3 regions of the Paenibacillus sp. NPDC058177 genome follow, and region 3 is predicted to be linked to each of the others. Evidence: predicted binding sites of a transcription regulator. Region 3 holds the regulator's gene; each other region holds the start of a gene.
What was found. Region 3 encodes LexA, which represses DNA repair genes until DNA is damaged. Its sites were predicted from a motif close to CGAACATATGTTCG; they were not measured.
Positions count from the first base shown of each region.

Region 1 (7,370 bases), on a different contig from region 3:
ATAACCGCAGCCCCCCACAGGCTGAGCGAGACGGCCAACAGTGGCGAAGAATAAGAGCTGATCTGCAGTCCGATCAGTTCTGTAGTCAGGGAGGTGCCGATGTTGCTGCCGAGAATAATGCCCAGTGTGCGGGCATAGGTGAGCAGCCCGGCATTCACCATACCGATCGTCAGCACGGTGACGGCGGTGCTGCTCTGCAGCAGGGCGGACAGCAGACTACTGGCTATCATGCCTTTTAACGGTGTAGCCGTTGCTTTATTCAGGCCGGCCTTCAGCAGCGGACCGGCCAGCCGGGACAAGGACTTCTCCATCAGCTTCATACCGGTTAGAAAAATGACAAGACCATATATGACAGGGAACAACAGATCACGGATCATAACAACATGCTCCTTTGACTGGGGTTGTACACCAATATATGAAAGTAGCGCAGTGGACATGTATAAAACGATAAGATCAAGGAGTTGAAGTCATTGGCATCAGTAATTTTGGAACGCAGCCGTAAAAAAAGACTAGAGCAGGGCCATCCATGGGTATACGGCAGTGAAGTGGCCTCGGTGGAAGGAGAGCCACAAGCTGGCAGCTTGGTCGATATTATGAATCATCAGGGCCGGTTTCTGGCATCAGGATACTATAACCCCGCTTCGCAGATCCGGGTTCGGGTGGTCTCCCACCAGCATCTGGAAGAGATGGACAAAGCATTCTTCGTGGAGCGGTTTACGAACTGCCTGCGGCACCGGAATCGCTTCCTTCCCGGCGCAGACGCATACCGGTTAGTCTATGGCGAAGCCGATTTTCTGCCGGGACTGATTGTGGACCGGTTCGGGGACGTTCTGGTCGTGCAACTGCTGACGCTGGGCATGGACAAGCGGCGGGCAGAGATTGTAGAGGCGCTGGTGCAGGTGATGGCACCGCGCGGAATTTATGAGCGCAGCGACGTAAGCGTTCGCGAGCTTGAAGGGCTGGAGCAGGTAACCGGGCTTCTTTACGGGGAATGTCCCCGTCATGTGACGGTTACCGAGAATGGCCTGAAGCTGATCGTAGATATCGTGGAAGGCCAGAAAACGGGCTACTTCTTCGACCAGCGCGAGAACCGGGCCTCCATTGCCCCGCTAATGACAGGCTGGGGGGAACGCAGCGGCATCACGCTGCAGGAAGTTGATGCTGAGGATGGCTCTCGTCAGGTGCTGCCGGTTAACAAAAGCGGCAAGAAAGTAACTTTCCCATACTGGGACGGGGCTACAGTATTAGAATGTTTTTCGCATACAGGAAGCTTCACCCTTCATGCCTGCAAATACGGCGCCAAGAAGGTAACCTGTCTTGACGTGTCCGCCCATGCTATTGAAAGCGCCAAGACTAACGTGGAGCTGAATGGATTCAGCGACCGGGTGGAATTCGTGGTCGACGACGCGTTCCAATACTTGCGTAATCAGGTGAAGGGGCTGGAGGAACGCTCCGAACGTGCCACCGCGGGGGCGGGGCAGGATGCTTCCGGCGCCAAGACGGCCAAGGCGGATACAGCCAAGCCGATGACCGCAGGCGGCGGACGGACCTTCGACGTGGTAATTCTGGACCCGCCTGCTTTTGCCAAGACAAGAAGCGCTGTAGCAGGAGCTTGCCGTGGATATAAGGACATTAACTTGCATGGCATGAAGCTGGTGAACGAGGGTGGATATCTGGTAACGGCAAGCTGCTCCTATCACATGCAGCCGGATCTGTTCCTGGAAACCATCGGGGAAGCAGCCAAAGATGCCGGTAAAGTGCTCAGACTGGTAGAGTGGCGTGCCGCTGGCAAGGATCACCCGCAAATTCTCGGTGTGGATGAAGGGCATTACCTGAAATTCGCGATCTTTGAGGTGCGGAGCAAGAGTAATTAATTCTCCTGTTAGGTACGTTGGAGGGGTAATCGGACCTTTGACTTGAAAATGGAAGCTGCCCCTGTAGGCAGAAAAAGAGTGTCGAGAATGTCTACGGACTTTTCGACACTCTTATTTTTATGTGTGGAGACTTCACACGGAGGAGTGTGCTAAGAGCTAGAAGGAACGAAAGGGAAGAGTTGGAACTGTAGGAGCGAATGCGCCCGCCTGAAAGCTTTTCGTAGGAAAGCTGGCATCGAAAGCATAAGCTTTAGACAGATTTCAACAGCAATATAGTTTGAACTTAAAAATCTAACGTCCTGGGTGGGTGAAATCCTTCGTATACGAGGGCGTAACTTGGTGTATCTTGTGTAACCCGCGTTCGAGCTTAAGAGGAACTTTTATAACAGGAAAATATACCGTTAAAAAGTTCCTTTCACCGTATTTGTCATAAATAAAGGGAATTTCTCCCGTTAAAAAGCTCGTTTATCCCTCAATTAGCTAGTAATGAGGTGATTAACAGGAGTTTTTCCAGTTGTTTGTAGAAAAGGAGCCGTTTTAATGAAAATAACAGGAGTCATTCCCGTTATTCCAATCATCGTAGTGAAGACCGGGGCTTAAGTGAGAATCTTAAGTTCGTTTTATATAATTGATAATAGTTCTCATTTACGTATATAATGAACCCAAAGCAAGAGGAAGTGGGGCTAAGGGATGGAACATTATGCGAATATATACGGACATGAAAGAATAGATGCTAAAAAGACACTTGCCTGCGAAGGGTTCAGTCATACTTACCGCCTTGATGGAGGTCATTTCGAGATTAAGCCCCCGGAAGAGATTGGAGTTGGGGCCTGCCGCAGCCTGCTCACCCGCGGTAATATTCAGATGACTAACTTCAGCCTTACTTTTAACAGAGACATACAGGCTAACGGAGAGTTCAACTCCCCGCGGACAGAGCTGGTGTTCTGTCTTGGGCACGGAATTGAATGGGGTACTTCGCTGAAGGGAGATAACTTTGGCATTGATACAGGGCAGAGTGCTCTGCTGTATGGCGGCGTACGGGCTGAGAATTGCCAGTATTTGCGGGATGCCAATTATCGTTTTCTCAGCATGGATATGAGCCCGGAGCAGTTCAAGCGGATGACGAGCGGGCTGACCGAGGATGAACGACTCCGTTTTACCGGAAACGAGGCTGTGTTTTTCAACAAAAATAGAATTACGCCTGCCATCCGGCTTGTGCTGTCACAAATTTGGGAATGCCCCTATAGTGGAGGTGTTAGGGAACTCTATTTGGAAGCGAAAATGCTGGAACTGTTCGCCGTCTACCTCAATGAATCGTTGTACGAAGCGGAGCGGATTCCGCAAACTGTCCGCCTCTCCAAAGACGATATGGCCAGCTTGCAGCAGGCAAGGGAGATTTTGCAGCGGGATTATACCGAGCCGCCGACACTGGCAGCACTGGCCCGGAGCATTTGTCTCAATGAATTCAAGCTCAAAAAAGGATTTAAGGAGATGTTCGGCTATACTGTACATGCTTATGTGATTGAACAGCGGATGCAGCAGGCTCGTCATTTGCTGGAGCAAGGCAGCCTGACCGTGACAGAAGCCGCGTACCGGGTAGGATACGGAAATGCCAGCCACTTTGCAGCCGCATTCCGCAAAAAATTCGGGGTTCGGCCCGGAGAATATGCCATTCGTTCCCGAGGTGCAGGTCCGAACAGGACGGGGTGGCTAGCTGACGATGACCAAAATGAGGATTTACCCGGATTGCTCCCTTTTTGATTCATAATAATCCCATAAGGAGTAGAGCCGTCAGGAATCCAGCGGCTTCCGCATAGAGGTTTGACCACCACCTTGGGCCCCGCACCGCGCGCCGGGAGCCGCACACGGTGTGGGTTATAATTTGTTTGTTGTTACAAGAGCTCGCCGTATCTACCAGATGCGGCGGGCTTTTGCGCGTTTTACATAGAAAGCAGGCTGCGATGTTCTGCACAGAACACTTGTAAAACATTTGAAGATCATCCAAACGTATGTTCCGAATGGAGGGGGATATGGTATAATGTTGGGACGAGTAAGTGACTGTGAGTTACACTTTTGTTTTGCCATGGGAGGAGTCTTTATTTATGTCGATAACCTTTTTAACCGGACGCTCGGGCAGCGGTAAGACAACTAAAATACGGGAGTCGATATCCTCTCAGCTAGCGCAGGAGCCGCTTGGTGCGCCAATCATTGTGCTTGTCCCAGAGCAGGGGTCCTTCGGGGCCGAACGGGGCCTGCTCACTACGGGTGGTGCCAAGGGCAGCATCCGCGCCCAGACCCTGAGCTTTTCGCGGCTGGCCTATCGGGTAAGGCAGGAAACGGGAGGCAGCGCAAGTCTTCCGATTAGTGAAGAAGGCAAGAAGATGCTTATTTATAAAATCATTAGCCGCCGCAAGGAAGAACTGAAACTGTTTGGACCCTCCTCGGACCGTCCGGGCTTTGTGGAACGGTTGAGTCAGCTGCATACCGAATTGAAGCGCTGCTGTATCGGTTCTAATGATCTGAATGAGCAATTGTCCAGTATGCGTGACTCTATCGGTAACAGCCCCATATTGGCAGGCAAGCTGGAGGATTTATATATCGTATTTAGCGATCTGGAGCAGGAGATGTCACAGCTCTATATGGACGAAGAAGACCGGTTGGTTGAACTGGCCGAGCAGATTCCTTTGTCATCCTATGTCCGTGGTGCTGAAATTTGGGTGGACGGCTTTCATGGTTTTACCCCTCAGGAATTCAAGGTGCTGCGGGAACTGATGCTGCACGCCTCCAGCATGACAATATCGCTTACGCTGGACAAGTCCTATCCATCCGGCGGGGGGCTGCATGAGCTCGACCTGTTCCATCCAGCTGCAGTAACGTATATCAAGCTCCGCGGTATGGCTGAGGAACTTGGGCTTGAGGTTTGGGACGAGCCACTGTCGCCTCCTGTGTTGCCCCGCTTCAAAGATAGCCCTGTGCTCGGCCATCTGGAGCAGGGGTATGACCGCCGCTTGGGCTGGAAAGGCCAACAGGATGCCGTACAGTCCATTACCATTGGCGCTGCTGTCTCACACAGGGCTGAAGTGGAGGGGGCCTTGCGTGAGATGCTCAGACTGGCACGGGATGAGGGTGCCAAATACGGTGAAATGGCGGTATTCATGCGAAACATCGGCGATTATGAATCGCTGGTGTCCCCGCTGTTCAACGATTACAAGATCCCTTTCTTCCTCGATCAGAAGGTGAATGAGCTGCATCACCCGCTGGTAGAATTTATTCGCTCCGCGCTGGATGTAGTGAGACGTCGCTGGCGTTATGAAGATGTGTTTCGCTGTGTGAAGACCGGACTGCTTCTTCCGGACGACGGTAGCCTGACTAACGAAGACATGGACAATCTGGAGAATTATGTGCTGGCCTGCGGTATTCAAGGGTATCGCTGGACGGACGGACGTCCTTGGAGGGGCATTCCCAGCCTTTCGCTTGAAGGCGGCAGGGCTGTAGACGAAGAATTGTTGTCCACGATGGAGAAATGTAGAGCAGCCATCGTTGGCCCCCTGGGGGATTTTGAGAAACGGGTGAAGAAAAGCCGTAGCGGAGAAGACCTCTGCCGGGCAGTCTACACTCTTCTTGAGGATGCAGGTACCGCAGGCAAGCTGGAAGAGATAAGCGCCCAGGCGCTGAAGTCGGGAAAGACAGCTAGTGCTCGTGAGCACAGTCAGATCTGGAGTGCGGTGCTTGATCTGCTGGATCAGATCGTGGAAATGATGGGCCAGGAGAAAATGGAGTTTGCGATGTTCGCGGGTGTGCTGGAGACGGGTCTGGCCGAGCTGAAAATGGGGCTGGTGCCACCAGCTCTGGATCAGGTTCTGGTAGGCAGCATGGACCGGACGCGTACTTCGGGTGTGAAGTATGCTTTTCTCCTTGGGTTCAATGAGGGTGTCGTTCCGGCACAATTCAAAGAAGACGGCATTTTGTCCGAGGGAGAACGTGGGATACTGGAGAGCGTCGGACTGGAGCTTGCTCCGGGGGCTTCCCGCAAGCTGCTTGATGAACGCTTCCTGATCTACAATGCGCTCACAACAGCGAGCCATAAGTTATGGATCAGCTATGCGACTGCTGACGAAGAAGGAAAAGCCCTTCTGCCGTCTGAAGTGATTCGTCATTTGCAGCGGATGTTCGGGGGCAAACTGGCAGAACGTCAGCTTCCGGTTAGTCCGCCTGCGGTGTCAGATGAAGTGGCCCAGGCTGTGTTACCTCTGCATATGGACTTTATCGGGGATCCGGAACAAAGCCTACGCATTCTCATGTTGCAACTAAGACAGTGGCGGCAGGGTGCCGATATCCCGTCTTTCTGGTGGGATGTCTATAACTGGTTCGCTTCTGGTACAGAAGGGGAAGCGAAGAAGCTTCGCCTGAAGCGGCTGCTGGGCTCCTTGTTCTACCGCAATGAAGGCATTCAACTGAAGCGTGGAACCAGCCTCAGACTGTACGGCGGTTCCACGCTGCGTGGTAGCGTATCCCGGATGGAGAAGTTCTCGGCTTGTGCGTTCTCTCATTTTGCCGCGTACGGCTTGCGCCTCAAGGAGCGGCAGATGTACAGGCTCCAGGCCCCGGATATCGGGCAGCTGTTCCATGCGGCGCTTAGTGAAATGGCGCAGCGGCTGCAAGAACAGGGCCGTGGCTGGGCCAGCCTGACACCGGAGGAATGCCGGCGCGAAGCCGGGGAGACGGTGGATCGCCTGTCGCCGCTGCTTCAGGGCGAGATTCTTCTCAGTACGAAGCGGTACGGTTATATTAACCGCAAGCTGAAGAGTATTGTGGGCCGGGCTTCCGTAATCCTGGGTGAACATGCCCGCCGGGGCAGCTTTGAGCCGGTCGGGCTGGAGCTTGATTTTGGACCGGGCCAAGATTTGCCTCCCCTGCGGATTACACTGCCCAACGGCTGTGTGATGGAAGTAGTCGGGCGGATTGACCGGGTGGATAAGGCGGAAGGGGAGAATGGCATCCTGCTGCGAGTAATTGACTATAAGTCCAGCCAGAAGGATCTCAAGCTCCACGAAGTTTATTTCGGTCTGTCGTTACAAATGCTGACCTATCTTGAAGTGCTGTTGACCTATTCCGAGGAATGGCTGGGCAAGCCGGCACTCCCGGCAGGCACGCTTTATTTTCATGTCCATGACCCGCTGCTCTCGTCGTCCAACGGCATGAACCGCGAGCAGGCGGAGCAGGAACTGCTGAAGCGGTTCAAAATGAAGGGGCTGCTGCTGGCTGACCGTGAAGTCGTATCCTTGATGGACACTACGCTCGATAAGGGACATTCCGCGATTGTTCCGGTGGCAGTGAAAAGCGACGGGAGCTTCTACAGCAGTGCTTCTGTAGCCACGCCGGAGCAATGGGGTCAGTTGTTGTCCTCTGTAAAAGGGACCATAGCAGAGATTGGCACCCGGATTACAGAAGGGGATGTGGCCATCCAGCCCTATCGGATTCAACAGGAGACGGCTT
Region 1 is NZ_JBHVVB010000002.1:474,729-482,098, reverse strand. Features, by position in the region: gene ACFVU8_RS12225 (Na/Pi cotransporter family protein) at 1-377, opposite strand, end outside; gene ACFVU8_RS12220 (class I SAM-dependent rRNA methyltransferase) at 471-1,874, shown strand; gene ACFVU8_RS12215 (helix-turn-helix transcriptional regulator) at 2,565-3,635, shown strand; gene addB (helicase-exonuclease AddAB subunit AddB) at 3,977-7,370, shown strand, end outside.
Region 1: the regulator LexA is predicted to act here: its motif matches at 3,877-3,890, upstream of addB (helicase-exonuclease AddAB subunit AddB).

Region 2 (7,370 bases), on a different contig from region 3:
CAAAAAAGTAACAGCATAAAAATGATCAGGGTTGATGCCAAGAGTAGTAAGAAAAGTATCAAGCTCTTCTTTAGAAACCTGTTCCTCCTCAATTAAGCGAGAAAAACGTTGCTCCATAACGAGATGATTCACTTCATTTAATCGAAAATTAGTGCTAAGTTCTTTTAGCCAAACTTTCTGCTCTTGTTGTATTTGACCGCAAGCTTTTTGAATCGCTTTGTCCAGCTCACTAATTTTAAATGGTTTAAGCAAGTAATCTACACCGTTTGCAAGCAGAGTCGCCCTAGTGTAACGGAACTGTTGATAGCCGCTTAGCACAATAACTTTGCAAGTCCATCCTTCCTCCCGAAGCTTCTCTAAAAATTGCGAGCCATCCATAATATGCATGCTCATATCGCAAATTATCAACTCTGGATGATGCTGTCGTACAAGTTCCAATGCCTCTAACCCATTTTCTGCCATGAATATCTTATTGATGTTATAATGTCGCCAATCTATCGATAGCTCAACACCTTCACGTACATGCTCTTCATCATCTACGATCAATAACTTCATCTTCCTGTATCCCCCTTGATGATTCAACCGGCAACGACAATGCTACTATTGTTTTTTTAAAGGGGCTGCTAGAAATCGACCAATTAAATTCGTTGCCATAATAGAGCATCAATCGCTTCAATACATTGGACAAGCCAATTCCCCGTCTCTCCGATACAATAACCTGCTCATTATATCCAACCTTGATTTGTTCAATTTGCTGATCTGTAAAGCCTTTTCCGTTATCGATTACCTTGATTAACAGTGAACACTTAGTAAGGACAACGCTTACAATAATATGAATTTGACCATTTCCCCGTTCTAAACCATGTATAATACTATTTTCAACAAGCGGCTGTAAAGTCATTTTAGGTATAGGAATGTATCTGGCCTCATCTGGACAGTCTAACTCAAATTGAAGCTTTTGCTTATATCGGCCTTGCTGAAGTACCATGTAATGCTGTAAATGTTCGATTTCTTCTTCTAGCGAAACATCCTCATTCTCAATGTCCATGGAATAACGAAACAAAGCTGCAAATTCAGCAAGTCGATCACTGACGTCGTACGCTTTAGATTTAATTGCTAACGTTCCAATCGATTGCAGTGTGTTATAGAAAAAATGAGGATTAATTTGAGCTTGCAGCATTTTCAAACGAGCTTGTGATAACTCAAGCTGATGACGATATTGCTTATTCCACAGCTCATCTAGCTCACCAGCCATTTCATGCAATCTAATTTCCAACAAATCTAACTCATCCGGTGTTGTTGGTACAGGCATACGCTGTAATTGAAAGTTACCCATCTGCAACTTCTTAATGTGCCGCAGTATAATTTTAATCCTACGCAACATGTAATAAGAGATGAATGCCGCCAAAATTGAAACAAAAATAATTGAAATGACTTGAATGGATACAGTTTTACCAAGTGCAGAAGTACGTGCCTGATTAATAAATGAAAGAGGTATAAACCTAACTATTGTCATGATTGCGCCATTCTCATTTGTCTTACTCAAATAGACATAACTGCCTTCAGGAGTTTGAAGTTCCCCTTTATCTGTAAGTAGTTGCGATGTATGAAGCCTCTGATTAAGTTCTGCCTGCCATGCTTCTCCAGTTTTTTGTATTGTCTCCGGATACGTTGTTTGGGAAAGTGCCGGCTCAGTCGAATCCCTCTCATCTGCAGTTGTATAGAGCAATTCCAGATTATTACCGATAAATAAGTATACAGGGCCTTGCTCACTTGTCGTTAAGGATGTTAGCATCTTACGGATTTGTAGGGGTTTAATATCAAAGGTAGTAAAGCCGATTACTTCTCTAGTAAAAACATCTATGAATGGCTTATTGACACGTAATCTGGGTTCTCTATTATTATGTGTAACTTGAAAGGGCTGCTTAAGCTCTGTATGCGCATAAGACATCTCACGGTTTTTAAAATCAGGAATTGTAACTATGGAATTATAATGATCTCGAATATTGAACTGCTTGTTTGTTAGTGCGCTTTTGTAAGAAACTGCACCTATCTCGCTGTAATTCGCATATATTTTCTCAAGCCTCTGCGCAATATAGACACTCTCAGCAGGGGTTTGCGGGTCTTTTTCTGACAATAATCTAACAAGCTCAGGATCAGAAAAGTATGTTAGGCCAAGTAGTGACAAATCATGAAAATAAGACTGCAATTCTGACATCGTAATTGACATCGAATTCTGATTAAGCTCAACTAACTGGCGTTTAATTGCTTTGCCCGTGATCTGATACGACAAATAGTTAGAAATAATGAAAGGAACAGTTGTCGCTACGATTAAGCTGATAATAATTTTAGATATAATGCTCCCTTTGATAAATTTCATCTAGTCATCCTCCACTCACTCCCCATTGCCAGTACATTGTAGCACAGCAATAGAGGAGTTTGTAAGCTGATTAAGAACGACAGTAGTGATGTTAAACGATATAGGCTTCCACAATCTGGTCTACACGAATCCACTTCCATTCCTCCGCCCACTGCAGCTTAATCTCCCGCGAGTGGGTGTGAATGGAGGTCACAAAGCCGCTCACCGCCTCATTCTCGAACGGATCGAACAGAATCACCGTGACGCACACATGACTTCGCAGTGACAGCGCCAGGGTGCTCTCAATCTCCTCCTGCTTCTGCTCATCCAGTACCGGCTGGATGCGGCGCAGCGTCTCCCGTTCATCGCTGATAATCCGGTTCTTGTGCTCCGGCAGCATCATCCGGCTGCTCTCCCATAATCCGTTACCTTCCAGCTTCTTACCCATTGCCTGGCCTCCTTCGGTTCAATTAATAATTCCACATAACACGAACGTATGTTTGTATTATATCCATAGTCAAGTCCTTTAATCAATATGAAAAAAATGACAATCCGCACGCAAAAAAGCGCCCACAGCTGTGCTGTGCAGCGCCTTTTATCGTCATCCCCAGGCATAGGGGCAGGGTATCTTATGGTTTAACATTTTCCAAATCTGTTCCGGTTACCACCTTGGAATCAGCGGCTGCCTTCGGGTCAGCATCCTTGTCCGGCTCCAAAAGTCCAGTAGCCACTCTGGCTTCGTTGAGCTTAGAGATTCCGTACAGCATCGCGAGATCTGCATTCTGATTAAGCTCGTTGAATTCGTCGGCGGACACATCAGCAGAATCGGCACCTTTTGAAGCTTTTTCTTTTAAAGAATAGGCACTTTGAAAAGCAATCTGAGCCTCATCCAGCAGCTTCTTAACTTTCTCCGGCAGACGGTCGGAGATTTCAACCTTTTTCGCCTGAGATGAGATATCAGTAGCCGTATCCTTGAACTGAGCAATGGCTTTCTCCATTTCTTTGGATGTAGCTGTCCCAGCCGAGTACGCGGCGATCGTCTTGTTGAATTGCTCCCGCGACGATTTTCCTAATTGTTCAATTTTGGACATTTCATTGTAATAATTTTGCACAGATTCCTGCACTTCTTCCTCCGACAGCGCCGCGGTTGAAGCAGAATCATTATAGCTGCAGGCTGAGAGCGTTAGAACCAGCCCAATCAACCCTATTAGCCAAGCTCGTTTCATCGTTTACATTCCCCCCACATAACAGAATAATGTCGGTTATTGTAAAGTGCAAATGAAATTAATGTAAATCGGGGGAAAATGCAAAAAAAATACATCATAGCTATGTGTGCAACCAATGACCGGATAAGGCAGTATAATAATAAATATAACAAATGTTTATGGGGAGAGGAGGTTCATTCGATGCCTTATTGTACAGCCTGTGGAACAGAATATAAGCAGGCCGCTAAATTTTGCGGAGAATGTGGGACCGCGCTGAACGGAGGAGCTTCACCGACAGCCGAGCGCACGCTGCGAGACCTGACGCCTGCTCAGGAAATCAAGCTATGGGAAGGAAAGCCGGCGGGCATATCCGACCGACTGAAGGGTCTTGTGGGCCTTAATACGACTACTTATACGATTACAAGCCAGAGAATTATAGTAAAGACAGGCCTGATCGGTAAAAATGTCGAAGAGATTGAACTGCTCCGAATTCGTGACCTGGGAGTATCCCAATCCATTCTGGATCGCATGCTCGGTATCGGGACACTGACAATCTTTTCCGATGATGCTTCATCGCCCGAGCTGTGGTTCCGCAAGATCCATGGTGCCCATACTGTCAAGGATGCGCTGCGCAAAGCAGTACGTGATGAAAAGACTGTTAATAACATTAGCTATCGCGAACAGATTTGACCTTATACGCCTTTGTTGCAGATCAAACAGCCCCGGATCATTTCCGGGGCTGTTACCTCGTTGACTTCTATATAGAGAATTCCACATAGCCCTGCGTTAAGGAAGAAAGAATGCCGCCGCCGGGATGACCTCCTTGACCTGACTGGGACTCTCCCACATCAGCACGGCCCGCGCATCACCCTGATTCTCATAGAACTCCACTTTGATGTCATGCAGCTTGCCAGCGATCAGATTAACAATACCTTTTCGCTCCTGTCCACTCTGCTTGATCCAGCTGTCAATAACCAGCTGTCCGTCAATCCAGATTCGAATGCCATCATCGGATGAAGAGTACACCGTGTAACCCTCACTATAAGTCGCACTGAGCCTTCCGTTCCAGCGTACAGAGAAGAAGTCCACACCGATTGCCGGGTCCGGCGAGCCTTGTCTCCAGACAAAGTTAATATTGGCATCCGTCCGTACTAAAGCTGGCATTCCGCTAAGAAGCATATTATTAAAATACTCTCCCCGCAGACCACTGACAGGGACTGGCGGACTACCCTCAGGCTTGGAAGCCTGAACTGCAAGTGCCTTCGTATATTCACTCCTGTTGATGGTGAAGCTGGCATTCATAAAATCCTTGATAGCCGACTCCGTATTGCTCTCATAAAGAAGCTTGCCCCAGGTCATCAGGTAAGACCACCTGCGCTGTGACTTGGCAAGTAGTGCAGGTGACGGAAGCTTGCCATTCTCCCCAATAGCAATCAGCTTGCCCCGCCCAAGATCCCACAGCCGATTATGAAACTCATCCTTAAATTCACTGTTATAGATATCGAGTGCCAGAATATCCACCCTCGCCCCGCCGGGGTAATAAGCTTCTTGCGCTTCAACTCCATCACCGTCTGCATTTGGGCTCCACACCCATAGTATATTGTTCAACTTATGAGTCTTCGTGAAATGATCGAACATCAAATTCCAAAGTGTGATGAACTTGCTCTTGCGCCCCCACCAGAACCAACCGCCGTTCATCTCGTGATATGGCCTCCATAACACAGGAACACCAGCATCCGCTAACTTGCGCAAAGACAAAGCAACGTCATCGAGATCGGCAAGCAGTGCAGCATTCTGGGGAGTGCCGGGCGTTACGTATTTATCGAATTCTGCATTACTCAGATTCATAGATACATTAGACCAGGCCGGGGCTGTTCCAGGCAGATGAGCGTGATAGGTCAGGGCTACAATCCCTCCGGACTGGTACCAGCGGATTGCACTGGCGACTACCCCGCCTCTTTGGCTGCGGATCAGTTCTGGCGTCTGGTTGTTGATGGCTCCCAGTTCGTAACCATGGAGCCCGGCATATTGTCCCCCAGTCGTCTTCAGCTTATTGCTGAATTCATCGGGACTTTCGAGATAATCATGCTGTCCGTTAATAATCCCCGTGCCTTGTAAAGCATATAACGTCCTCAGAAGATTTCGGGCAGGAACCGTCAAATTCGGATTGGCCGGGGTCATGACCCAATTCCTGAACGCCGTCTGCCACTGCACATCGTTTACCAGCCGTGATGCAGAATCTAACAGCTGCCAAAGTACCCCTTGTTCCATTAGCCCTCACCACCCTTGTACTTTTGGTACATAGTATGAAAAGGCCCTGTACACGGACGCGGCTAATCTACAGGACAGAGAGCCTGTCTTTAGAATCTGCTGTTTCTCTGCTCGATTTTATCAGCGATATACAAATCCAGGCGCTATAATTGGAAATACGCTATACTGATTGAAGCGCAGAAAAAGGAGGAGCAGAAGTGAAGTTACGTAAATTAATCGGCAGTCTCATCATTGTTGCGCTGCTAGCTCTGGGTTCTTACTGGTATGAAGAGGACGGACAGTTCCCGCCATCATCCCCATCCGATTCTGAAATTGTCCAGCTGGTCTTTCCCTCGGATCGTTATCCGGAGACAGCTAAGCACATCCAGGATGCCATTGCAAAGGGTGAGTCCGCCATATGCACAATCGATCGTGAGCAAGCAGAGAACAACCGCCGCCTCTCTCTAAAGGGCGTCCCTACCAAGAAGGGCTATGACCGCGACGAATGGCCAATGGCGATGTGCAAGGAAGGCGGAGAAGGCGCAGATATTGAATACATATCGCCAAGCGACAACCGCGGCGCCGGAAGTTGGGTTGGCAATCAGCTAGAAGGATATGCGGACGGTGTTCGCGTGGAGTTCATGTTCCAATAATGACAGAACCGGCCCCGGATAACCTCCGGGGCCTTATTATGTAAAGGTGTCCACAATATTCGCCATCCACACCCACCTGAATGTGCCATTGTTCAACTCTAACTTGATTTGCAGCGGTTTGACGTTCATAATCCGCACAATTCCACTTAGTTTTTCAGTGCCAAACGGGTCCCAAGTATACATAGAAATCCTGCACCCGTTCTGAAACGAATAAAAAATATCTTCCATTATCGCCTTGCATTGAGCCACCGTTAATTCAGGCTTACCGCGGTACTCCATATCTCTGCACTCCACCTCTAGTCGCTCCAGTAAGCCCTTCATCCAAAATTCCTGACTTGCTGCTATGCCGAAATTCCCAATATTGCTGGTCATGATGTCTGTCCCCCTGCCGAAATTTAACGATTGATTTTATTATATGCGAACAAATGTTCTTGATGCAATGTTTAAAATCCTCTATTTCAGTTTAAAATAGAATGGAATTTTATCCATAAACGGAGAGCCAGGTGTTCTATATTTGTTATCGCGGAAGAAGACTATACGGACCCATGTCTGAAACCGAGGCCTTGCAGGAATGGTTTACCTTATCGGGAACGATCAAAGAATTGTACATTGTCGAAGTGGATCCGAATACCGGAAGAATCAAACGCCAAATTGGGCCTGCGCGCAGAAAAAAGAAATAACCCCCGCCCGGCTAAGGCCAGGGGGGGACAGTACGATAAAGCTATCCTAGAACAAACAGGCTTTAGTGATGATAACCAACAGAATGAAGAGAACCAGAATAGCACCTGTAGAAGTAAAAGGACTTACACACGGAGCGACAACCGGAGCTTCATTTACCGGACTAACATTTCCACAACCGCAACCATATCCTGCACCCATTTAAATTTCCTCCTTAGAATGATG
Region 2 is NZ_JBHVVB010000002.1:339,082-346,451, forward strand. Features, by position in the region: gene ACFVU8_RS11575 (response regulator) at 1-555, opposite strand, end outside; gene ACFVU8_RS11580 (sensor histidine kinase) at 533-2,380, opposite strand; gene ACFVU8_RS11585 (YolD-like family protein) at 2,472-2,807, opposite strand; gene ACFVU8_RS11590 (hypothetical protein) at 2,989-3,585, opposite strand; gene ACFVU8_RS11595 (PH domain-containing protein) at 3,766-4,254, shown strand; gene ACFVU8_RS11600 (glycosyl hydrolase) at 4,351-5,835, opposite strand; gene ACFVU8_RS11605 (DNA-entry nuclease) at 6,033-6,467, shown strand; gene ACFVU8_RS11610 (YolD-like family protein) at 6,504-6,839, opposite strand; gene ACFVU8_RS11615 (hypothetical protein) at 7,013-7,147, shown strand; gene ACFVU8_RS11620 (hypothetical protein) at 7,194-7,346, opposite strand.
Region 2: the regulator LexA is predicted to act here: its motif matches at 2,849-2,862, upstream of ACFVU8_RS11585 (YolD-like family protein).

Region 3 (7,370 bases):
CGTGATAATCGTGCAGGTGGCCAGCTTCTGGCCTTTCGGGTCCATCCATATATCATATAAAGCAGCCATGGAGAAAATACTGCCGTCCGACATGCCGATTCTCATGGGCTGTTTGCGACCGTCTAGCTGTTTCCAATCATAATAGCCGTCAGCTGGGATCAGGCACCGCCGTGCCGCCACGAGTTTCTTGAACGAGGCCTTCTCCAATAATGACTCCCCGCGGGCGTTGATCATCTTGCTGCCAATCTTGTCGTCCTGCGCCCAGGATGGGACAAGGCCCCAACGCAGTTCACCGATTCGGTTGCCGGTGCCTGTATGAATCACAGCCGGTATATGCTGCATGGGAGCGGCATTGTATCTGGGGGCATAATGAAGGATACTGGCGTCATTCGTAAGATATCTCAACATTAGTTCTTCAATAGAAACTGTAATGGTGTAACGTCCACACATGATGAAAGCCCTCCGAACATTAGTTTTTACCAGTGTACTATACTTCCGCGCCAGAAATAAATAAGATCTACCTTTGTGTGGACCTTTTACATTTCCCTCAAATGTAAGCTTTCACCTCTAATACAGGAGTACATTTTCTTTTCCAATTTGCCCATACTTCGTAGGATATTGTTACATATTCTGTTCTGTAGTCATTAATCTGAAGGAGGAATTCACATGGGTGCAGAACATTGTGGACCGGTAGTAAGTCCTTGGACATCTACAGGAACGATTTTGGTGCTTTACATTCTGCTTGTGATCATCTTGAGTATTTGCTGGATTTAATGAAGAGAAAACTGAACTAATCTGACAATAAGTTAGCCGGGAAGAAAAATCATCTTATCTCAAGGGCGGATCTTTTGTTACTGCAAAACCTGGTGTCTTCATAAAAAAAAGGAGGAATTACTCATGGGTCAATATGCTGGAGGATACGGTTTGGGCACATCTACTGCTGCAATCTTGGTTCTTTTCATCTTGTTGGTTATCATCACTAAATCTTTCTGGCTTTAATTTGATTACGTCTCCATGTTCAAGCCGTCAGACAATGTCTGACGGCTTTTTGCATTTCAAATCTGCTGACACTGGGAGCTTAACGCCGTATAGTCACCCGAGTTCCAATTGGAACCAGCGCAGCAAGTGTCAGCACATCTTGATTAAACATTCGAATACACCCATGCGAGACCTGATGTCCGATGGAAGAAGGATCGTTCGTCCCGTGAATGCCATAATGCGGCTTGGAAAGTCCCATCCAGAATACCCCGAATGGGCCCCCGGGATTGGGCTGTTTGTTAATGATCGTATAATCTCCCTCTGGTGTTGTGGTCAGCATGGTTCCGATTCCAACAGGGAAACCTCTGACGACAGAATCGTTGTCCAGCAAATAAAGCATCCGTTGTGTCAAATCGACGATAATTCGGTAATTGGGCATAGGATCAGCACTCCTTTGATATCAGGATATGTGCGGAGTAGGGGTGCCGTTAATGCGAAGAGTTGTTGAAAATAAGAAGGTTATCAAAGGGTGAGAGTATGAATAAACAAAAGACTGCTCCGCGTAACGGAACAGTCTTCTAAATAGAGTCATTATTGATGAGTTAGTGGACATCCCGGAACAATCCGATGACCTTGCCCAGAATGCTTACCCGATTCAGGCGCAGTGGCTCATAGGACGGATTCTCTGGCTGGAGACGAATATGATCGCGTTCCTTATAAAAGGTCTTGACGGTAGCTTCATCGTCTTCAGTCATAGCGACAACAATATCACCGTTATCTGCGGTTTGCTGCTGGCGCACAATGACATAATCGCCGTTCATAATACCAGCATCGATCATACTGTCACCAAGAACAGAGAGCATGAACACTTTGTTGTCACCAACGTAATGCGTTGGGAGCGGGAAATAGTCCTCGATGTTCTCCGTTGCGGTGATAGGCACCCCGGCGGTAACCTTACCTACAACAGGAACACGAGTAATCGTCTGGGCAAATTGATGGACATTCTCCGAGTCTTCCTGGCCAAGCAGTTCAATGGCACGCGGCTTTGTCGGATCCCTGCGGATCAGGCCTTTCTTCTCAAGACGGTCCAGATGACCGTGCACCGTGGAACTGGAGGCGAGGCCTACAGCTTCCCCGATTTCCCGTACGGAAGGAGGATAACCCTTGCTGCGGACTTCGTTACGTATAAATTCCAGGATCGCCAGCTGGCGACTCGAAATCTTTGACATCAGAATCAACCCCATATAGTAATGTTTGGGAAAATTATAACATAGAACTGTCGTTCGCACAAACATAAGTTCTAACGTTATCAATAGTTTAAGAGAAGCGAACAAGGATGAGAACAGTAGGGAGAATGGTATATTCAATAATTGACTAGTACGTTGAGGAAATGAGCAAGATCGGCAAGGGAAATAAGCACATCAGGATCATTTTTTGCAACCAAAAAGGCAATTTAATAAGAGGGGAACAATTGTTCGAAAATAGTATTGATCAAAACACATGTTCGTGTTATATTGTTTTTGAAAGTAAGAACAAGTGTTTGGAGGATGATGAATCATGTTAAAGTACAGTACATACCATAGCATCTATGACGAGGGTACAGAAGTTAACTCTGCAGGACAAACTTTAGGTTCCGGAATAATAAATAGAATTCAAGAAATCACCAAGGTGCTGTCGAAAGGATTAAGTCCGTTGTCTAGAACATTTAACTTCTATAAGATAGCTCTTTTTTTGCTGCTGATTGTTGCAGGATTTACTGTAGTAGGTAATGTGTTTGCTGGTCCCGTCAATCTTGCGAAGCAAGAGAAGAAGATTGTTGTTGCACCTGGAGACACACTCTGGAGCATTGCTCTCAAGAATAAACCGGCCAAGATGAAGACAGCCGTATATATAGAAGGAATTAAACGATCGAGCCAATTGACCGACAGTCATATTCGAGCAGGAGATATTATAACAGTGCCGTTATTTTAAGAACTTCATGATCATAGATAGGAACATCAGAGAGCTTGCAGGGGGTAAACCTTGACAAGCTCTTTTTCTCATGGCAAAGTTAGAATGAATTTATTAGGGAGGCGAAATCTTTGGATATAGATGTATTGGTTGCACGAATTAATGAACTGGCACGCAAGCAGAAGAGCGAAGGCCTGAATGAAGAGGAAACGGCTGAACGCGCTAAGCTCCGTGAAATTTACCTGGGTAACATCCGCCGTAATTTTCGGTCCCAACTGGATACCATTGAATTCGTAGATAAATAAGCGCTGAACAAGGAGCAGAGGCTTCGTATGAACCCTCTGTTTCTTTTCATAGATATTTCAGGATGACTAGGGGGAAATGACATGGCCCGTTCTTGGGAAAGAATGGTTCAACGCAATTCACAGCAACTCAATAAGCAAAGAAAGAAACAGGGGAAGGATGCTATTCATTCCGCGAACTCCACTACAAAGACCAGCGATGTATTCAAGGGTCGCAATATCGTATTGCCCGTTGCTCTCGTTGCGCTAGGTGTGCTGTATTGGATCATCGGCACTCTGGATCAAAGTGGAGGTAGCGTCTTCATGCACTGGCTAGGCGTTGGGTTGTACTTGCTGCTGGCAGTTATGCTGTATTTCCGTCGTCCTTTCCTGAAGGTAGAGCGGAACAGATTATCCACTATCAAATTCAACCGCGAACGTTGGCTGCCTGCTACCGATATTGAGAAAATCACAGTCTCGCGTAGTGCTGTCACGATTAAGTATAAAGGCAAACGTACCACTTGGATGTTCTCCAAGCTGATTAACCGTTATGACACGGCTGCGATGGGCGAACGACTGCAAGAATTCGGTAAGGTCAACAACATTCCGGTAGAGCAATTGTAAACAATAGAGAGCAGTTCACTTCAGGGAGAGGGAGTTACTTAAATGCCGATTACCGCTGTACTGTTTGATTTGGACGATACGCTGCTTTGGGATGAACGCAGTGTTGAGGAATCGTTCCTTTCCGCTTGTGAGGGTGCAGGAGACGCTGTGGATCCCCATGAGTTGGAAGCTGCTGTACGTAGAGAAGCCAGAGGTTTGTATGAATCCTATGAGACTTTTCCGTTTACCAAAATGATTGGGATTAACCCGTTTGAAGCGCTTTGGGCCAACTTCAGTGCTGGTGAGCAGCCTGAATTCCGTCAGTTGGAACAGCTGGCACCGATCTACCGCAAAGAGTCTTGGCGCCGGGGGCTTGCATCGCTTGGTGTAGATGACGAAGTCCTTGCTGAGACGCTCGCGGCCAAGTTTGCATCTGAACGCCGCAGCCGTCCTTATATGTACGAAGAGACCTTGCAGGTATTGGATCAGCTACGCGGAAAAGTGAAGCTGTTGTTGCTAACCAACGGTTGTCCTGCCCTTCAGCAAGAGAAACTGGACGGGGTGCCGGAACTGATTCCTTATTTTGATCATATTGTGATCTCTGGCAGTTTTGGCAAAGGCAAACCGGATACTTCGATTTTCGAGCATGCCCTTGGCTTGCTGGACATTGCGCCGGAGCAGGGCATCATGGTCGGTGACAAGCTGACTACCGATATTCTCGGCGGCTTGAGTACAGGACTTACGACCGTCTGGATTAACCGTACCGGTAAGGACAAAGATCCGGCGATTACGCCGGACTATGAAATCGGACATCTAGCGGAGCTGCTTCCGCTGGTACAAACTCTGTAAGGAACTTTTTTGTATAGAGCCGCCTCCTGAAGTAGATTTTCTACGGATGGGGCGGCTTTTTCTATTACTAGTATGTTAATGAAGCAGTCTTTCCTTCCTGAAAAAATGTAAATAATGTGTATAATAGAAAGAGAATTATTACACCGAGGGCTCCATGCAGCAATGTTTGATGCTATAAAAGATGAATAAAAGAGATTAACAAAAAGCGAGTAGGAACGGAAGGGAAGATTGGAACTGTAGGAGCGATGGCGTTCGTCTGAAAGCTTTCCGAAGGAAAGCTAGCATCGAAAGCATAAACTGTCACCGGATTCCAACCGCCATAAGCGGTACAAATGAAAGAATTCTGGGGACAACAGTGACCGAAAGTCCAAACTTCACCGGAGTGACGCCGAGCCTTACGTTCGTATCTTAAACTCATCTTACATAGCAACTCTAGTAATAAGATAACCATTATATCAGGAGGGCTTCAGATGTTGAACCCGAGGAAAACGGTCTCATTATTAGGTATTGTATTCACATTGCTACTGGCAGGCTGCGCCTCCGGAACAGGTGGGGGAGGGCATGCCGGTCATTCTGTAGATATGTCTATGGAGCCGATCAAAGTAGAACTGGACTGGAGTCCGGCTGAAGTTACAGTGAGCAGTCCGGTTACATTCGAAGCTACGGTAACCAAGGAAGGTAAACCTGTGGATGATGCCAGGGAAGTGCTTTTTGAAATCGTCAACAAAGAGGGTAAGACTGAAAAAATGGAACTAAAAGGCTCTTCGGCAGGAGACGGGAAGTACACCGCAGAAGGAACCTTTGCCGAGGAAGGGCTTTACAATGTGACCTCTCATGTAACCGCACGGACACAGCATTCCATGCCAAGCAAGGAGCTTTCCGTTAAGCCATTGCCATAATTACGATAGCATGACTTGAACAGCGATGAATCGGCAGAGACGGAAGGAAGACTTTCCGAATTCCCTTTATTCTGCTAAACTTACTCTAATGTTTTACTGGGGGGATAGGAACGTGGCTAAATATACACTTGCAGAGAGCTTACAGCAACGCATTTTGATTCTTGATGGCGCAATGGGGACCATGATCCAGCAGGTCCCGCTTACTGGAGAAGATTTTGGTGGAGAAGAACTGGACGGTTGTAATGAAATGTTGGTGCTTACAAGGCCAGAAGTTATTCAGACGATCCATGAGCAGTACCTGGAAGCAGGTGCTGATCTCATCGAAACCAATACATTTGGAGCTACATCAGTCGTTCTTGCGGAGTATGATATTCCGCAGCGGGCACGTGAGATTAACCTGGCAGCCGCCAAACTGGCGCGCAATGCTGTCGAAAAGTATGAGACTCCAGATCACCCGCGTTATGTAGTTGGTGCTATGGGTCCTACAACGAAGACTTTGTCGGTAACCGGCGGTGTCACGTTTGCGGAACTGGTGGACAGTTATGAGGAACAGGCAGTTGCCTTGATCGATGGTGAAGTCGATGTGCTGCTGCTAGAGACCTCACAGGATACCCTGAATGTTAAAGCGGGCAGTATCGGCATCCGTAATGCTTTTGAGAAAACCGGTATTACACTACCTGTTATGATTTCGGGTACGATTGAGCCGATGGGCACAACGCTCGCTGGGCAGAATATCGAAGCCTTTTATATTTCACTGGAGCATTTAAAACCGATCTCTGTTGGCCTCAACTGTGCGACCGGACCAGAGTTCATGCGCGATCACATCCGGACGCTGTCGGATATTTCATCATCTGCCATCAGTTGTTACCCCAATGCGGGTCTGCCGGACGAGAACGGGCATTATCATGAATCGCCGGATTCGCTTGCCCGCAAGATTGGTGCTTTTGCCGAAAAGGGCTGGCTGAATATCGCGGGCGGTTGCTGCGGAACGACACCGGAACATATCCGGGCTATGGTTGAGGAATTGTCGAAATTCCCGCCCCGTGAGCTGAACGGCACTCATCCGCCCGCTTTGTCGGGGATTGATCCAGTCTATGTCGAGGATGGTAACCGTCCTTACATGGTTGGAGAGCGTACGAATGTACTGGGCTCGCGGAAGTTCAAACGTCTGATCGTGGAAGGGAAGTATGAGGAAGCTTCTGAAATTGCCCGGGCTCAGGTCAAGAGTGGTGCACAGGTAGTTGACGTCTGCGTACAGGACCCTGACCGTGACGAGAGCGAAGATATCAAGGAATTCTTGGAGCTTGTGGTCAAGAAGGTTAAAGTTCCGCTGATGATTGACACCACAGACCCGAAGGTTATTGACCTTGCCTTGCAGTATTGCCAGGGTAAAGCGATCATTAACTCCATTAACCTTGAAGATGGTGAAGAAAAATTCGAGCATGTTACACCGTTGATTCATAAATATGGTGCTGCTATTGTTGTCGGAACAATTGATGAGAGTGGGCAGGCGATCAAGGCGGTCGACAAGCTGGCGGTAGCGAAACGTTCCCATGATCTGCTCGTGAACAAGTATGGTCTGTCATCGGAAGATATAATTTTTGATACGCTGGTCTTCCCGGTTGGGACAGGGGATGAGCAGTACATCGGTTCCGCGAAGGAGACGATTGACGGGATTCGCATGATCAAAGAAGCCTTGCCTTCTGTTCATACGATCCTCGGGATCAGTAACGTTTCATTTGGTCTGCCTGAAGCAGGGCGTGAGGTGTTGAACTCTGTGTTCCTGTATGAATGCACTAAGGCTGGACTC
Region 3 is NZ_JBHVVB010000001.1:743,335-750,704, forward strand. Features, by position in the region: gene ACFVU8_RS03510 (SOS response-associated peptidase) at 1-450, opposite strand, end outside; gene ACFVU8_RS03515 (sporulation protein YjcZ) at 898-999, shown strand; gene ACFVU8_RS03520 (L,D-transpeptidase) at 1,079-1,417, opposite strand; gene lexA (transcriptional repressor LexA) at 1,581-2,207, opposite strand; gene ACFVU8_RS03530 (LysM peptidoglycan-binding domain-containing protein) at 2,536-2,949, shown strand; gene ACFVU8_RS03535 (DUF896 domain-containing protein) at 3,060-3,233, shown strand; gene ACFVU8_RS03540 (DUF502 domain-containing protein) at 3,315-3,833, shown strand; gene ACFVU8_RS03545 (HAD family hydrolase) at 3,876-4,661, shown strand; gene ACFVU8_RS03550 (FixH family protein) at 5,132-5,560, shown strand; gene metH (methionine synthase) at 5,649-7,370, shown strand, end outside.